3 linked regions of the Rhodospirillum rubrum ATCC 11170 genome follow. The main gene of each other region encodes a partner of the protein of the gene in region 3 in a complex. Links are inferred from orthologs where the notes say so. Each region holds a gene or a part of one and is shown on either strand. Other genes may lie near its edges.

Region 1 (4,333 bases), 310 kb from region 3 along the record:
TGGCCCCGTCACGTTTGGTAATGATCTGCCCATGGTGCTGATCGCCGGTCCCTGTCAGATGGAGAGCCGCGAGCACGCCCTGGAAACCGCCTCGATCCTCGTCGCCCTCTGCGCCGATCTGGGCGTGCCGTTCATCTACAAGACCTCGTTTGACAAGGCCAATCGCACCAGCCTGTCGGGCCAGCGCGGCGTGGGGATGGAGAAGGCCCTGCCGATCTTCGCTGAGATCCGCGAGACCCTGGGCTGCCCGGTGCTGACCGACGTTCACGACGCCGGTCAATGCGCGCCGGTGGCCGAAGCCGTCGATGTCTTGCAGATCCCGGCCTTCCTCTGCCGCCAGACCGATCTGCTGCTGGCGGCGGCGGCGACGGGCCGGGTGATCAATGTCAAGAAGGGCCAGTTCCTCGCCCCCTGGGATATGAAGAACGTCGCCAACAAGGTGATGTCGGCGGGCAACGAGCGCGTGCTGCTCACCGAGCGCGGCGCGTCGTTTGGCTATAATACGCTGGTCACCGATATGCGCTCCTTGCCGATCATGGCGCGCGACACCGGCTGCCCGATCATCATCGATGCCACTCATTCGGTGCAGCAGCCGGGCGGGCAGGGGGGCTCTTCGGGCGGGCAGCGCGAATTCGCCCCCGTCATCGCCCGTGCCGCCCTGGCCGTCGGCGTGGCCGGGGTTTTCCTGGAAACCCATGCCGATCCCGATCACGCGCCATCGGATGGGCCCAATATGATCGCGCTTGATGCCATGCCCGCGCTGATCGCGGTCTTGCGCGATCTTGATGCCTTTGCCAAAAAATACCCTGTAACCCTCTGATATCAGGAGAGACCGTCGTGGCCGAGATTATCGATATCCACGCCCGCGAGATTCTGGACTCCCGCGGCAATCCCACCGTCGAAGTCGATGTGCTGCTCGATAGCGGCGCCTTCGGACGGGCTGCCGTTCCGTCGGGTGCCTCGACCGGCGCGCATGAGGCCGTCGAACTGCGCGATGGCGACAAGACGCGTTACGCGGGCAAGGGGGTTCTCAAGGCCGTCGAGGCCGTCAACGGCGAGTTGTTCAGCGCCCTTTCGGGTCTGGACGCCACCGACCAGTTGCTGATCGATCAGGCGATGATTGATCTCGATGGTACCCCCAACAAGGCCCGCCTGGGCGCCAACGCCATCCTCGGCGTCTCGCTGGCCTGCGCCAAGGCCGCCGCCGAGGAAGCCGAGCTGCCGCTCTATCGCTATATCGGCGGCGCGCGCTCGCACATCCTGCCGGTGCCGATGATGAACATCATCAACGGTGGCCAGCACGCCGATAACCCCATCGACGTCCAGGAATTCATGATCATGCCCGTTTCGGCGCCGACGGTGGCCGACGCGGTGCGCATGGGCGCCGAAGTCTTCCATGCCTTGAAGAAGAAGCTGAAGGACGCCGGCCACAACACCAATGTCGGCGACGAGGGCGGCTTCGCCCCCAATCTCGCCAGCGCCGACGAGGCCCTGGCCTTCATCGTCAAGGCGATCGAGGCCGCCGGCTACAAGGCCGGAGAGGACATCGTTCTCGCCCTCGACGCCGCCTCGAGCGAATTCTACAAGGACGGCAAATACGTGCTGGCCGGCGAAGGCAAGACGCTCGATGCCGAAGGCATGGTCAAGTACTACGCCGAGCTGTGCAAGCGCTACCCGATCCTGTCGATCGAGGACGGCTGCGCCGAGGACGATTGGGCGGGCTGGTCGCTGCTGACCGCCGAGCTTGGCGCCAAGGTTCAGCTGGTCGGCGACGATCTGTTCGTGACCAACCCGCTGCGTCTGGCCGAAGGCATCCGCAAGGGCGTGGCCAATTCCATCCTGGTCAAGGTCAACCAGATCGGCACCCTGTCGGAAACCCTGGAAGCCGTCGAGATGGCCCATAAGGCCGGCTATACCTCGGTGCTGTCGCATCGCTCGGGCGAGACCGAGGATTCCACCATCGCCGATATCGCCGTGGCCACCAACTGCGGCCAGATCAAGACCGGATCGCTGTCGCGCTCCGATCGTCTGGCGAAATACAACCAGTTGATCCGCATCGAAGAAGAACTGGGCCCCGTGGCCGTCTACGCCGGCGCCAGCATCCTGCGCGGTTAATCGGTCTTCGGCCGTTGTTGGCCTGATTGGACAAAAAACGGGCCGCCGTTCCCTTGGGATGGCGGCCTTTTTTATCCGTCGACGGCCGGCGGCAAGGGGATGCGGATGTGATAGCCGTTGCGGCCGCCGCTGACCCGGGCGACGACAAGATCGCCGCCCATGCGTTGGGCGAGCGAGCGGCTGAGCGTCAACCCCAAGCCGATCCCCATGGACTCGTCGCCGCCGCTTTGAAAAGGGGCGAAGGGATCGGCGATGCGGGTGAGCGAGCGGCTGAGGGAATCGCTGGTGACGGTGACGTGGAGAACGCGCGGTTCCCTTTGGCTTTTCGACAGGCCTGGGCTTGGCTGATCGGTGGTCGAGGCGCTGAGGTCGACCACCCCTTCCGGGGTCTGGCGAATGGCGCTGATCAGAACCGCATAAAGGATCTGCTTCAAGCGCGCCTCGTCGATCATCGCCTTGCCACCGATGCCCGCCAGATCAAGGTCGAGGGTGGAATGGCGGCGCGAAAACAGGGTTTGCAGGTCGCGGGCGCAGAGGGCGAAAAAGCCGAGGATGTCGACCGGGCGCAAATCCAGGCTCAGCGTGCCGTCGCCCACCGCCGACAGGTCGAGCAACTCGTCGATCAACTGGCGCAACTCGTCGCTGGCCCGGCGGATTTGGCCGACGCCCTGGGTGACCTGCTCGGGAAGCGGGCGGGTCTCGGCCAATTGGGCGATTTTCTCGGCATACCCCGAGATGGCGTTGAGCGGCGTGCGCAGTTCCTGATTGAGGTGGGATAGGAAGTGGTTTTTGGCGGCATGGGCCGCCTCGGCCTCGTGGCGCGCCGTCTCGGCCTCGCGCTTGGCCTCCTCAAGGGCGGCCAGACTCAGTGTCAACGAGCGGTTGACCCTCCAGACTTCAAAAAAGAAGGCGATGAAACCGCCGAAGATCGCCGCAAACAGCGCCAGGGCGATTTCGTCGGCTTCCCAGCTCTCGTGGGCGCGCGAAAAATCATAAAACAGATCGAACGCATCAACGCTCACCAAGCCGGCGGTCAGAACGACCGATAAGGTGAGGAAGACGACCACGGGAATCCACCGTTGCCGCGGTCTCATGGCCTCTGCGCCCTCCATTCCCCACCTCTGATCCCTGATCTCCCGGCTTCCGTCGCGACGGGGACGCAAGCCCCGCCGGTCTTGATGGAATCGACGTTAGTATCGTGGAAGAAAGGTCTACTGGCTAGGCGAAAGCTAGATCAAAAGGCAGGGTGTCGTTCCTCAGAGCCAACCCCATCGTTTGAACAACCGGTAAGGAATGATGGCCGAGGCGAGCATCAGGGCGATGGCCAGAGGATAGCCGAAAGGCCATTCAAGTTCGGGCATATAGCGGAAATTCATTCCATAAATGCTGGCGACCAGGGTTGGCGGCAGGAAGATGACGGCGACCACCGAGAAGAGTTTGATGATGGCGTTCTGTTCGATATTGATCATGCCCAGCGTCGCATCAAGCAGGAAAGTGATCTTGCTCGACAAGAAGGTGGCGTGATCGGTCAGCGACTGGGCGTCGCGGTGGAGGGTGCGCAAGCGGGTCCGGCTGTCCTTGCCGGTTTTGCGTTCGGTGGCGATCTGGGTGAGATAGACGAAAACCCGTTGCAGGCTGACCATGCTTTCGCGGATGTCGCTGGTCAGATCGCCCTTGCGGCCGATCAGTTTCAGGATCTTCTGGAAGTCCTTGTCGCGCGAATCCCGTGATCCCGACGAGTCGTGGGAAAAGATGCTTTGCGACAGGCGGTCGATTTCCCGGGCGTCGCGTTCAAGGACATCGGCCAGGCGGTCGACGACGGCCTCGAGCAGGGCGAGCAGGGTCTTTTCGCCGCTGAAACAGCCGAGCCCGGCTTTTTCGGCCCGCGTCGGGAAAGCCTGGAAGGCCCGGGGTTCCTCGTAGCGAATGGTGACCAGCCGGGCGCCGGCCAGAATGAAGGTGACGGGCGAGGATTGGGGCTGATCGGTATCGGTGCGCGAGAGCAAGGTGGCGGTCATGAAGATCGCGTCGTCTTCCTGATAAAGCCGGCTTGAAATCTCGATCTCCTCCATCTCCTCGCGCGTCGGGATCTCGATGCCGAGCACCGAGGCGACCTGGGCGGCCTCGCGCGGGGTGGGGCAGAAAAGGTCGTACCAAATAACCCGTTCGGTTTCATCGAGTGGCACTGGCAGGCGCCGTAGCCGGCCGTTTTCCTCGG
Region 2 (4,354 bases), 1.8 Mb from region 3 along the record:
GGATCTGACGCTTCTCGAGACCTCGACCCCGGATTTTGGCCATTTCCGCATCGTTTCGGGCAAGGGCGCCTATATGCGCTCGCTGGCCCGCGACCTGGCCTTGGCCCTGGGAACGGTCGGCCATGTCGTCGCCCTGCGTCGTCTCGCATGCGGTCCGTTCACCGCCGAAACGGCGATTTCTCTGGATATGGTAGACGCCCTCGGGCATGATGCGCCCCATTCTGAAAGCCTGCTTCCCATCGAGGCCGCGCTGGCCGACATCCCGGCCGTGCCTTTGACGGAAGCGGAGGCCCGTCGCCTGTCCCAAGGACAGCCCGTGTCCCTCTTGCATCTGGCAAGCCGGACCCCCCTGAACGGACTCGCCCAAGGCGAAACCGTTCAGGCGCTGCTCAATGGAAAACTGGTGGCTTTGGCAAAAATCGTAGAGGGCGAAATCCGCCCCTTGCGCGTCGTCAACCTCTAGGCCGATCCCCACGCGGGACGGCGCTGGAAACAAGGAGATCATACCGATGTCGATCACGCCCGAGCGCAAGCAGGAAATGATCAAGGATTACGCCACGAAGGAAGGCGATACCGGCTCTCCCGAGGTGCAGGTCGCCATTCTGACCGAGCGGATCACCAACCTCACCGAGCACTTCAAGATCCACAAGAAGGACAACCACTCCCGTCGTGGTCTCCTGATGATGGTCAGCCAGCGCCGCCGTCTGCTCGATTACCTCAAGGGCAAGAACGTGAAGCGCTACGAAGATTTGATCGGACGCCTCGGCATCCGTAAGTAAGTCGGGTCACCGGGCAGGACGTCAAGGCGTCGCTGCCCGGTTTTCCATTCAGGCCCGGCATCACGGTGATTGCGGAGCACGGATGGCAAACGGTCGGAACCGCCCGGACTGGCGGGGCGATCCGTTGGCGTTGCGGCACGAAGCGCACGCGACGATGCAGGCATCGAGGACCCAGGGGGTCTCCGGCCGCCGTGGCATACGGAAGGCTTTCCTTCCGAATCCCCCGGCGGCTGGCGCAATCCGGCGGCGATGGATACGAAAAAGGATGAAGAAACGCATGTCTCTGTTCAACGTGTTCCGCAAGGAAATCGAATGGGGCGGGCGCAAGCTGGTCCTCGAGACCGGGCGCATCGCCCGTCAGGCCGATGGCGCGGTGATGGCCAGCCTGGGCGACACCACGGTGCTGTGCACCGCCGTCGGCGCGAAGACGAAGTCGAAGTTCGATTTCTTTCCGCTGACCGTGAACTACCAGGAAAAGACGTTCGCCGCCGGTAAGATCCCGGGCGGTTTCTTCAAGCGCGAGGGTCGTCCGAGCGAGAAGGAAACCCTGGTTTCCCGCCTGATCGACCGGCCGATCCGGCCGCTGTTCGTTCATGGCTACAAGAACGAAACCCAGCTGGTTTGCACCGTTCTGTGCCACGACCTTGAAAACAACCCCGATATCGTCGCCATCGTCGGCGCCTCGGCGGCTTTGACCCTGTCGGGCCTGCCCTTCCTCGGCCCCATCGGCGCCGCCCGCGTCGGTCTGATCGACGGCGCCTTCGTGCTGAACCCGACCCGTGATCAGATGGCCGACTCGGTCCTCGATCTGGTGGTCGCGGGCACCCGCGAAGGCGTGCTGATGGTCGAATCCGAGGCCCACGAGCTGTCCGAGCAGCAGATGCTCGACGCGGTGATGTTCGGCCACGAGGGCTATCAGCCCGTCATCGACGCCATCATCGCCCTGGCCGAACAGTGCGCCCGCGAGCCCCGCGCCATCGAGCCGCCGGCCCCCGAGGCCGAGGCCGTGGCCGCCAAGGTTCGTGAAGTCGGCGAAGCCGGTCTGCGCGACGCCTATAAAGAAGCCGACAAGATGGTCCGCCACGACAAGGTGGATGCCGTCCGCGACGCCGTGACCGCCGCCTTCGCCGGCGACGACGCCGCCCTCGCCCTGGCCGGCGCCGCCTTCAAGGATCTGGAGAAGGACATCGTCCGCGGCTCCATCCTTGATACCGGCCTGCGCATCGACGGTCGCGACACCAAGACCGTGCGCCCGATCGAAATCTATCCGGGCATCCTGCCGCGCGCCCATGGTTCGGCGCTGTTCACCCGGGGCGAGACCCAGGCGCTGGTCACCACCACGCTCGGCACCGGCCAGGATGAGCAGATCATCGACGCCCTGGAAGGCGAATACCGCGAAAACTTCATGCTGCACTACAACTTCCCCCCCTATTCGGTGGGCGAGGCCGGGCGCATGGGGTCTCCGGGCCGTCGTGAAATCGGTCATGGCAAGCTGGCTTGGCGCGCCATCCATCCGATGATGCCGGCCAAGGACGCCTTCCCCTACACCGTCCGCGTCGTCTCCGAGATCACCGAGTCGAACGGTTCGTCGTCGATGGCCACCGTCTGCGGCACCTCGCTCGCCCTGATGGATGCCGGCGTGCCGCTCAAGAACGCCGTGGCCGGTATCGCCATGGGCCTGATCAAGGAAGACGAGCGCTTCGCCGTGCTCTCCGACATCCTGGGCGACGAGGATCACCTCGGCGACATGGACTTCAAGGTGGCCGGTACCGCCAATGGTATCACCAGCTTGCAGATGGACATCAAGATCACCTCGATCACCAAGGAGATCATGAATGTCGCGCTCAACCAGGCGAAGGACGGGCGCATCCATATCCTGGGCGAGATGACCAAGGCCCTGGGCAACGCCCGGTCGGACGTGTCCGATTTCGCGCCGCGCATCACCACCATCAAGGTGCCGCCGCAGAAGGTTCGCGAGGTCATCGGTTCGGGCGGCAAGGTCATCCGCGAGATCACCGAAGTCACCGGCACCAAGATCGATATCGAAGACGACGGCACGATCAAGATCGCCTCGGCCGATGCCGAAGCGACCCAGCGCGCCGTCGATTGGATCAAGGGCATCGTCGCCGAGCCCGAGATTGGCGTGGTCTACACCGGCAAGGTGGTCAAGATCATGGACTTCGGCGCCTTCGTGAACTTCCTCGGCACCCGCGACGGTCTCGTCCATATTTCCGAGCTGTCCCAGGACCGGGTCAAGAAGGTCGGCGATGTGGTCAATGTCGGCGATCAGGTGAAGGTGAAGTGCGTCGGCTTTGACGATCGCGGCAAGATCAAGCTGTCGATGAAGCAGGTCGATCAGGTCACCGGCGCCGATTTGTCGACGCAGGCCCCCGCGGAAGAGTAACAACCCGACCGACGCGCGGAGAAGGCGTGTCCGGCCTTAAGGGAAAGACCATGTCCGACCGCTCTCAGACCGATCGTCCCGGTCTTTCTGGGACTCCTTCTCCCGCCTCTGGTGGCATCGCCTACCCCCCTGTGCCCGACCGTCTGATCGGGCACAGGGGAGCCGCCGCTTCGGCGCCGGAAAACACCCTGGCCAGTTTCCAGGCCGCCGCGGCGGCCGGAGCGCGCTGGGTTGAATTCGACGTCAAGCTGACGGCCGAAGGCGTGCCGATCGTCCTTCATGACGACACGCTTGATCGTACGACCAACGGGCAGGGGCCGGTTGCCGCCCTCTGTCTGGCCGATCTCAAGGACCTCGACGCCGGAAGCTGGTTTTCAGCCGACTTCGCCGGAGAACGGGTGCCGACCCTGGCGGAAACCCTCGACACCCTTGCGGTGCTCGGGCTGGGAGCCAATATCGAACTCAAGCCCTGCCCCGGACGGACCGCCGAAACGGCGCGGGCCGCCCTGGCCGTCGCCCAAAGGCGCTGGCCCCAGGCCGCGCCGCCCTTGGTGATTTCCAGTTTCGATCTGGACGCCTTGGCCGAAGCGGCGGCGATCGCCGCCCAGGGGGTGATGACGCCCTGGCCGCGCGCCCTGCTGGCCGATGCCGCCGATGGCTGGACCGCCGCCCTGTTGATCGAACGCGCCCGCGCTCTTGGCTGCGTCGGCGTTCATTTGGACGATGCGCTCGCCTCGGCCGAAACGCTGGAAACCCTGCGGGCGGCGGGCCTGCGCCGCGCCGTCTGGACGGTGAATGACCGGTCGCGCGCCCTGGCCTTGTGGGAACAAGGTGCGGATGCCATTATTACCGACCGACCGGCAAGTTTGCTGGATAAAGGGGACAAAAAGGCAGGGGACGATCCCGTGGGACCGACGGGCCGGTGATGCCGGCGCGGTGCGGAGTGCGGAGATTTTGCCGTTTTGATTTCCATGACGGATCCATGGACAAGAAAAGCAGACGGGAAGGGCAGCGTTCGTGAAAGATATCAAACCGCTCCTGATATCGGGCAAGGAAGTGTATCCCCTGGTCGAAGGCGGCAAGGGCGTTGCGGTGACGAACGGCCGCAGCTCGGGCGCCTGGGCGGCCGCTGGTGGTGTTGGCACCATCAGCGCGGTGAATGCCGATTTTT
Region 3 (4,582 bases):
GCTGAGCTGGGGGATTACGAGTATTCCCGTAAGGCTGCGGGGAGCGCCTCGATAACAGAGTGGCTGCAACAACGCATTTACCCGATAATCGAGGGGTACGATGTGGTGGTTACCGATGGAACGGGGGCAATTCCCCACGGTCGCACCAAGATGGAAACTCTGCGGTCTAGTTACGGGGGGTAGATTAACGGTAAGATATGGGTTTAGAACCGACAATAGGGTGGGGCGGGAAAAAAGAGCTAAGCATATTGTATATGGTCTGAACGTATTTTTCTTACGGTGATTTTCCAGTTCTCCAAGCGCTGATCGGGGTTTTTATCCCAGATCGCAGCGAAAAGGCCCGCGCAAGCGGGCCTTTTTGCATGGGGGGCCCAAGAAGGGTGGGGGCGGGGTCAGCCGTCGATGATGGTCGGCGCCGGCAGGGCGGGCCGGGGGGCGGCTGGCGGGTTTAGGCGCAGCACCAGGGTCATCGACAGCGGCGACGCCGGGTCGGTCAGGGTCAGGCTGACCGGTTGACCCTCGGCCAGGGTCTCGGTGATCGAGCGCGCCATCTGATCGGCCGCTCGCCAAGCCTCGCCCATTGTCGGCGCCAAGCCCGGCGGCGCAGCGGGGAAAAATCCGCCAAAGGGGGATGCCCGCAAGAAGGGATTGGCCGCCAGCGCCGCCTGCCAGGGCAGCAGGGCCAGATCCATCAGCGCCGTCATGGCGGCGAACGGATCGGTGGCGTCGGTTTGGCGCGGCGGGGCGCCGCCGAAGGCGGATCCGCCGAAGGGGAAGAAGGGGAACACCATCGGGTCGTCCTCCAGGGGCCGCTCTGGCGATGCGCTCCGCCTTGGCCCTACCCGTTGAACGCTAGCTTAGATGGTCCGTTCCGTCCAGATCGGCTGTCTGCATGGGCCGTCAACTAAAAGGGGGACCGGATTGCTCCGGTCCCCCTCCGTCATCGGGTGATCGTCGGCGGGCGGCGCCGCGATCAGGACGACATCAGTTTCGACCACCAGCCAACGCGGCGGGGTTGGTCGGAAGACGGGACCGCGGCCGGCGGGGCGGCGGCGGCCGCGGGGTCGGGGGTCTTGACGACGGCGACCGGCGGCGGCGCGACGGGTGCGGTCGGCGGTTCCCCGTCGGCGGGGTCGCGGTCGATGTCCGTCTCGGCGGTCTCGACTTCGGCCTCGGCCTCGGCGATCTCGGCGGGGGTCTCGTCGAGCAACCGCTCATCGCCCAAGGGCTCAGCGAAGGGCGCCTCGGCGTCCGGGGCGTCGTCGAAGGCGGCGAGATCCGTTTCGGCGGTCGCCGGGCCGGCTTCGGCGTCGCTGGCGTCAAGGGCGATGGCGCGGTTGGTCTCGACGCCCCGATCCTTGCGGCGGGGGCGACGGCGACGCGGCGGACGGCGACCCTCGCGGCCAAGCTCATCGGTGATCGCCGCCGCAGAGTCCTCGCCGGCCGGGGCGCTGTCCGCGTCGGTCGACGAGATGATCTCGTCCTCGGCGGTCGGATCGTCGTCGATCTCGGCGCTTTCGATCGAGTCGTCATCAAGGGGCAGGGTATCGGCGGTCGAGGCCGGCACGGCGGGCTCGGGCAAGCCGTTGCCCGTGTCGTCGCGACGACCGCGACGGCCGCGGCGACGGCGGCGGCGGCGCGACTGGCCATCACGATCGCTCAGCGACCCGTCGGCCGGGTCCAACTCGTCGCCCGTGTCCTCGGCCTCGTCGCCGGTCTCACCCTCGTCATCGGCGCCCTCGTCCTCGGTCGAGTCAGCCGTGCCTTCGGGCGCGCCCTCTTCGTCGTCGACGGACGAGCCTTCGATCTCCACGCCGTCCTGATCCTTGCGGCGACGGCGGCGACGGCGGCGGCGCTTGCGGCCCTGTCCATCGGCATCGGCGCCGTTTTGGCCGTTCTCTTCGGCGAAGGCCTCGTCCTCGACGGTGCCCTCGTCCTCGTCCTCGTCTTCCAGGACCTCGGGCGCCGGCAGGGCGGCGACGGGCGCGGTCGGCGGGGGGGCGGCGGCGGGCAGGGCATCCAAGCCCTCGCGCTCGGCCTTCACCCGGTCCATGCGATAATCGGGAACGATCAGCGTGTCGTCGCCCAGCAAGAACACCTGGAAGTCATAGCGCGCCTCGATGGCGGCCAGAACGGTGCGCTTGTTGTTTAGGATGTAAAGGGCGATCGCCGTCGGCACGGTGACCGTGACCTCGCTCGAACGCCGGCGCACGCCCTCTTCCTCGATGATGCGCAGGATATGGATGGCCGTGGATTCGACCGAGCGCAGCGACCCCGAGCCATGGCAATGCGGGCAGGGCTGGAAGCTGGTTTCCATCAGGCTGGGGCGCAGCCGCTGGCGCGACATTTCAAGCAGGCCGAAATGGCTGATGCGGCCAAGCTGGATGCGGGCGCGGTCGTTGCGCAGCGCGTCCTTGACCCGGCGCTCGACATTGGCGTTGGAGCGCGGATCGTCCATATCGATGAAGTCGATGACGATCAGCCCGGACAGGTCGCGCAGGCGCAGCTGGCGGGCGATTTCGTCGGCGGCTTCCAGATTGGTCTTATAGGCGGTCTCTTCGATATTGCGCTCGCGCGTCGAGCGGCCCGAATTGACGTCGATGGCGACCAGCGCCTCGGTTTGGTTGATGACCAGATAGCCGCCCGAGCGCAACTGGGCGATCGGCGAATGCATGGCATCCATCTGGCTTTCCACCTGATAGCGGTGGAAAAGCGGCATGATCTCGTCTTTGTAGGGCTGGACCTTCTTGGCGTGCGAAGGCGTCAGCATCTTCATGAAATCCTTGGCGGTGCGGTAACCGGCATCGCCTTCGACCAGGATTTCCTCGATGTCGCGGGAATAGATATCGCGGATGGCGCGCTTGATCAGGCTGCCTTCCTCGTGGATCAGGCAAGGGGCGCGCGAGGCCAGCGTCGTCTGCCGGATGGAATCCCAGGTGCGCAGCAGATAGTCATGGTCGCGGCGGATTTCGGCCCGCGACCGCTCGCTGCCCGCCGTGCGCAAGATGACGGCGCTGCCCTTGGGGCCGATCAATTCGCCCATGATCGACTTCAAGCGCTTGCGATCGGTGGCGCTGGTGATCTTGCGCGAAACGCCGCCGCCGCGCGTGGTATTGGGCATGAACACGCAATAGCGCCCGGCCAGCGACAGATAGGTGGTCAGAGCCGCGCCCTTGTTGCCGCGCTCCTCCTTGACGACCTGCACCAGCATGATCTGCCGGCGCTTGATCACCTCTTGGATCTTATAGCTGCGGCTGACCCGCGATTTGGCGCGCGGAGCGGGGGCCGAGTCTTCGGCTTCATCGCCGCCCAGGGTCTCGACGCTGTCGGCCTCGTCATCGTCATCGGCGGCGGCTTCAAGCGCCTCCTCGGCGATCAGCTTTTCGCGGTCGGCGACGGGGATCTGGTAATAGTCCGGGTGGATCTCGTTGAAGGCCAGGAAGCCATGGCGATTGCCGCCGTATTCGACGAAAGCGGCCTGGAGCGAGGGTTCGACGCGGACGACTTTGGCGAGGTAGATGTTTCCCTTAAGCTGTTTCTTCGTTGAAGTCTCGACGTCAAACTCGTCGAGACGGGTACCGTCCAGAACCACGACCCGCGTTTCTTCGGGGTGGTTCGCATCGATAAGCATGCGCTTGGTCATTCGGAAGGATACTCCGCGAGGCCGGTCCACCAGGGCTTTTCGCCACGGGTGGCCGGTCGATCAGATGGGATCGGCGGGCCTTCTTGATGCCGGAGGGCTGGCGTACGAACGCTGACCAAGGGCGTAGGCAATAAGATCGCGCCACCGCCGCACCGACCGGATGATCCGATCCTGGAGCAGCGGGCATCCCCCGCGGAACGCGGGAGCCTACTTGGTTTCGTTCACACCAAACCCGGATTGTCATTTTCCAGGGTGCCTAGCCCGTCCGGCACGGGGGAAGCCCGGCCGGGAACGGATGTGTTGCGTTACAATACCGGTTGATGGGCCCGGGCACGTCGACGTCTATATCCGACGTCCGCGCGCTTCCTGTTCCGGCCAGATCGCGGTTCCGCCGATAAGCCGGCGGTCCTTCGCGTCGCCCCGGCCCCCGTTGCCGGCGTAGACCGCCAGCCCTGGGCCAGACCCTTCAACGGAATCTCGTTCATCAAGATACAGTCGGGCCACCCCTTCCACAACCTTCTTTCTTTCCGGTCGGATTTTCCCGCCGCTTCGCCGATAAGGCGAGAGCCAGGGCGCGCGGAGGGTGTGGCCCTGGTGCACCCAATTTTAATTATCCATGGTAAATCATAGGGTAATCGCGGCTTCTTAGATCGAAATCTTGTCAATTGGGCCGCTGTCCCCTATACCTGTGGTGGGACTTTCAAACCATGGAACGATACGTGGGCCGAGGGACGACACCGCCGATGGCGCGCCGCAAAGCAACCGGAGTGAGCCGACGCAGCCTGCTGGCGGGAACCCCGTTCGTCGCCGCCGCCTTGCTGGCGCCCCGGCCGGCGCTGGCCGCGACCCGGGCGACCGGCCTGCGGTTGGGCGACCATGGCGGCTCGACGCGCTTCGTGCTCGAGCTTTCGGGGCCGGTGACGTGGCAACTCGTCTCCC

The links.
Region 1: the proteins of RRU_RS11140 (region 3) and eno are in contact, whole or in part, in a solved structure (PDB 2FYM), measured with the Escherichia coli proteins. The link is inferred for Rhodospirillum rubrum ATCC 11170 from one-to-one orthologs.
Region 2: the proteins of RRU_RS11140 (region 3) and pnp are in contact, whole or in part, in a cryo-EM structure (PDB 9QH0), measured with the Escherichia coli proteins. The link is inferred for Rhodospirillum rubrum ATCC 11170 from one-to-one orthologs.

What each region holds. Positions count from the first base shown.
Region 1 is NC_007643.1:2,181,394-2,185,726, reverse strand. The notes cover bases 1-2,976. They hold eno (phosphopyruvate hydratase), read left to right. Parts: upstream 1-837; coding sequence 838-2,115; downstream 2,116-2,976. Other genes in these bases: RRU_RS09775 (sensor histidine kinase), read right to left, coding at 2,187-2,976; kdsA (3-deoxy-8-phosphooctulonate synthase), read left to right, coding at 1-820. Outside these bases: more of RRU_RS09775, read right to left, coding at 2,977-3,209; magnesium/cobalt transporter CorA, read right to left, coding at 3,372-4,333. UniProt on the Escherichia coli protein: Catalyzes the reversible conversion of 2-phosphoglycerate (2-PG) into phosphoenolpyruvate (PEP). It is essential for the degradation of carbohydrates via glycolysis.
Region 2 is NC_007643.1:4,333,776-4,338,129, forward strand. What follows is about bases 623-3,619. They hold pnp (polyribonucleotide nucleotidyltransferase), read left to right. Parts: upstream 623-1,056; coding sequence 1,057-3,183; downstream 3,184-3,619. Other genes in these bases: rpsO (30S ribosomal protein S15), read left to right, coding at 623-779; RRU_RS19525 (glycerophosphodiester phosphodiesterase family protein), read left to right, coding at 3,234-3,619. Outside these bases: tRNA pseudouridine(55) synthase TruB, read left to right, coding at 1-463; more of rpsO, read left to right, coding at 510-622; more of RRU_RS19525, read left to right, coding at 3,620-4,109; RRU_RS19530 (NAD(P)H-dependent flavin oxidoreductase), read left to right, coding at 4,201-4,354. UniProt on the Escherichia coli protein: Involved in mRNA degradation. Catalyzes the phosphorolysis of single-stranded polyribonucleotides processively in the 3'- to 5'-direction. Also involved, along with RNase II, in tRNA processing.
Region 3 is NC_007643.1:2,495,224-2,499,805, reverse strand. What follows is about bases 774-3,998. They hold RRU_RS11140 (ribonuclease E/G), read right to left. Parts: upstream 3,644-3,998; coding sequence 974-3,643; downstream 774-973. Other genes in these bases: RRU_RS11145 (hypothetical protein), read right to left, coding at 774-791. In the rest of the region: RRU_RS11150 (hypothetical protein), read left to right, coding at 1-183; more of RRU_RS11145, read right to left, coding at 393-773; RRU_RS11135 (N-acetylmuramoyl-L-alanine amidase), read left to right, coding at 4,411-4,582. UniProt on the Escherichia coli protein: Endoribonuclease that plays a central role in RNA processing and decay. Required for the maturation of 5S and 16S rRNAs and the majority of tRNAs. Also involved in the degradation of most mRNAs.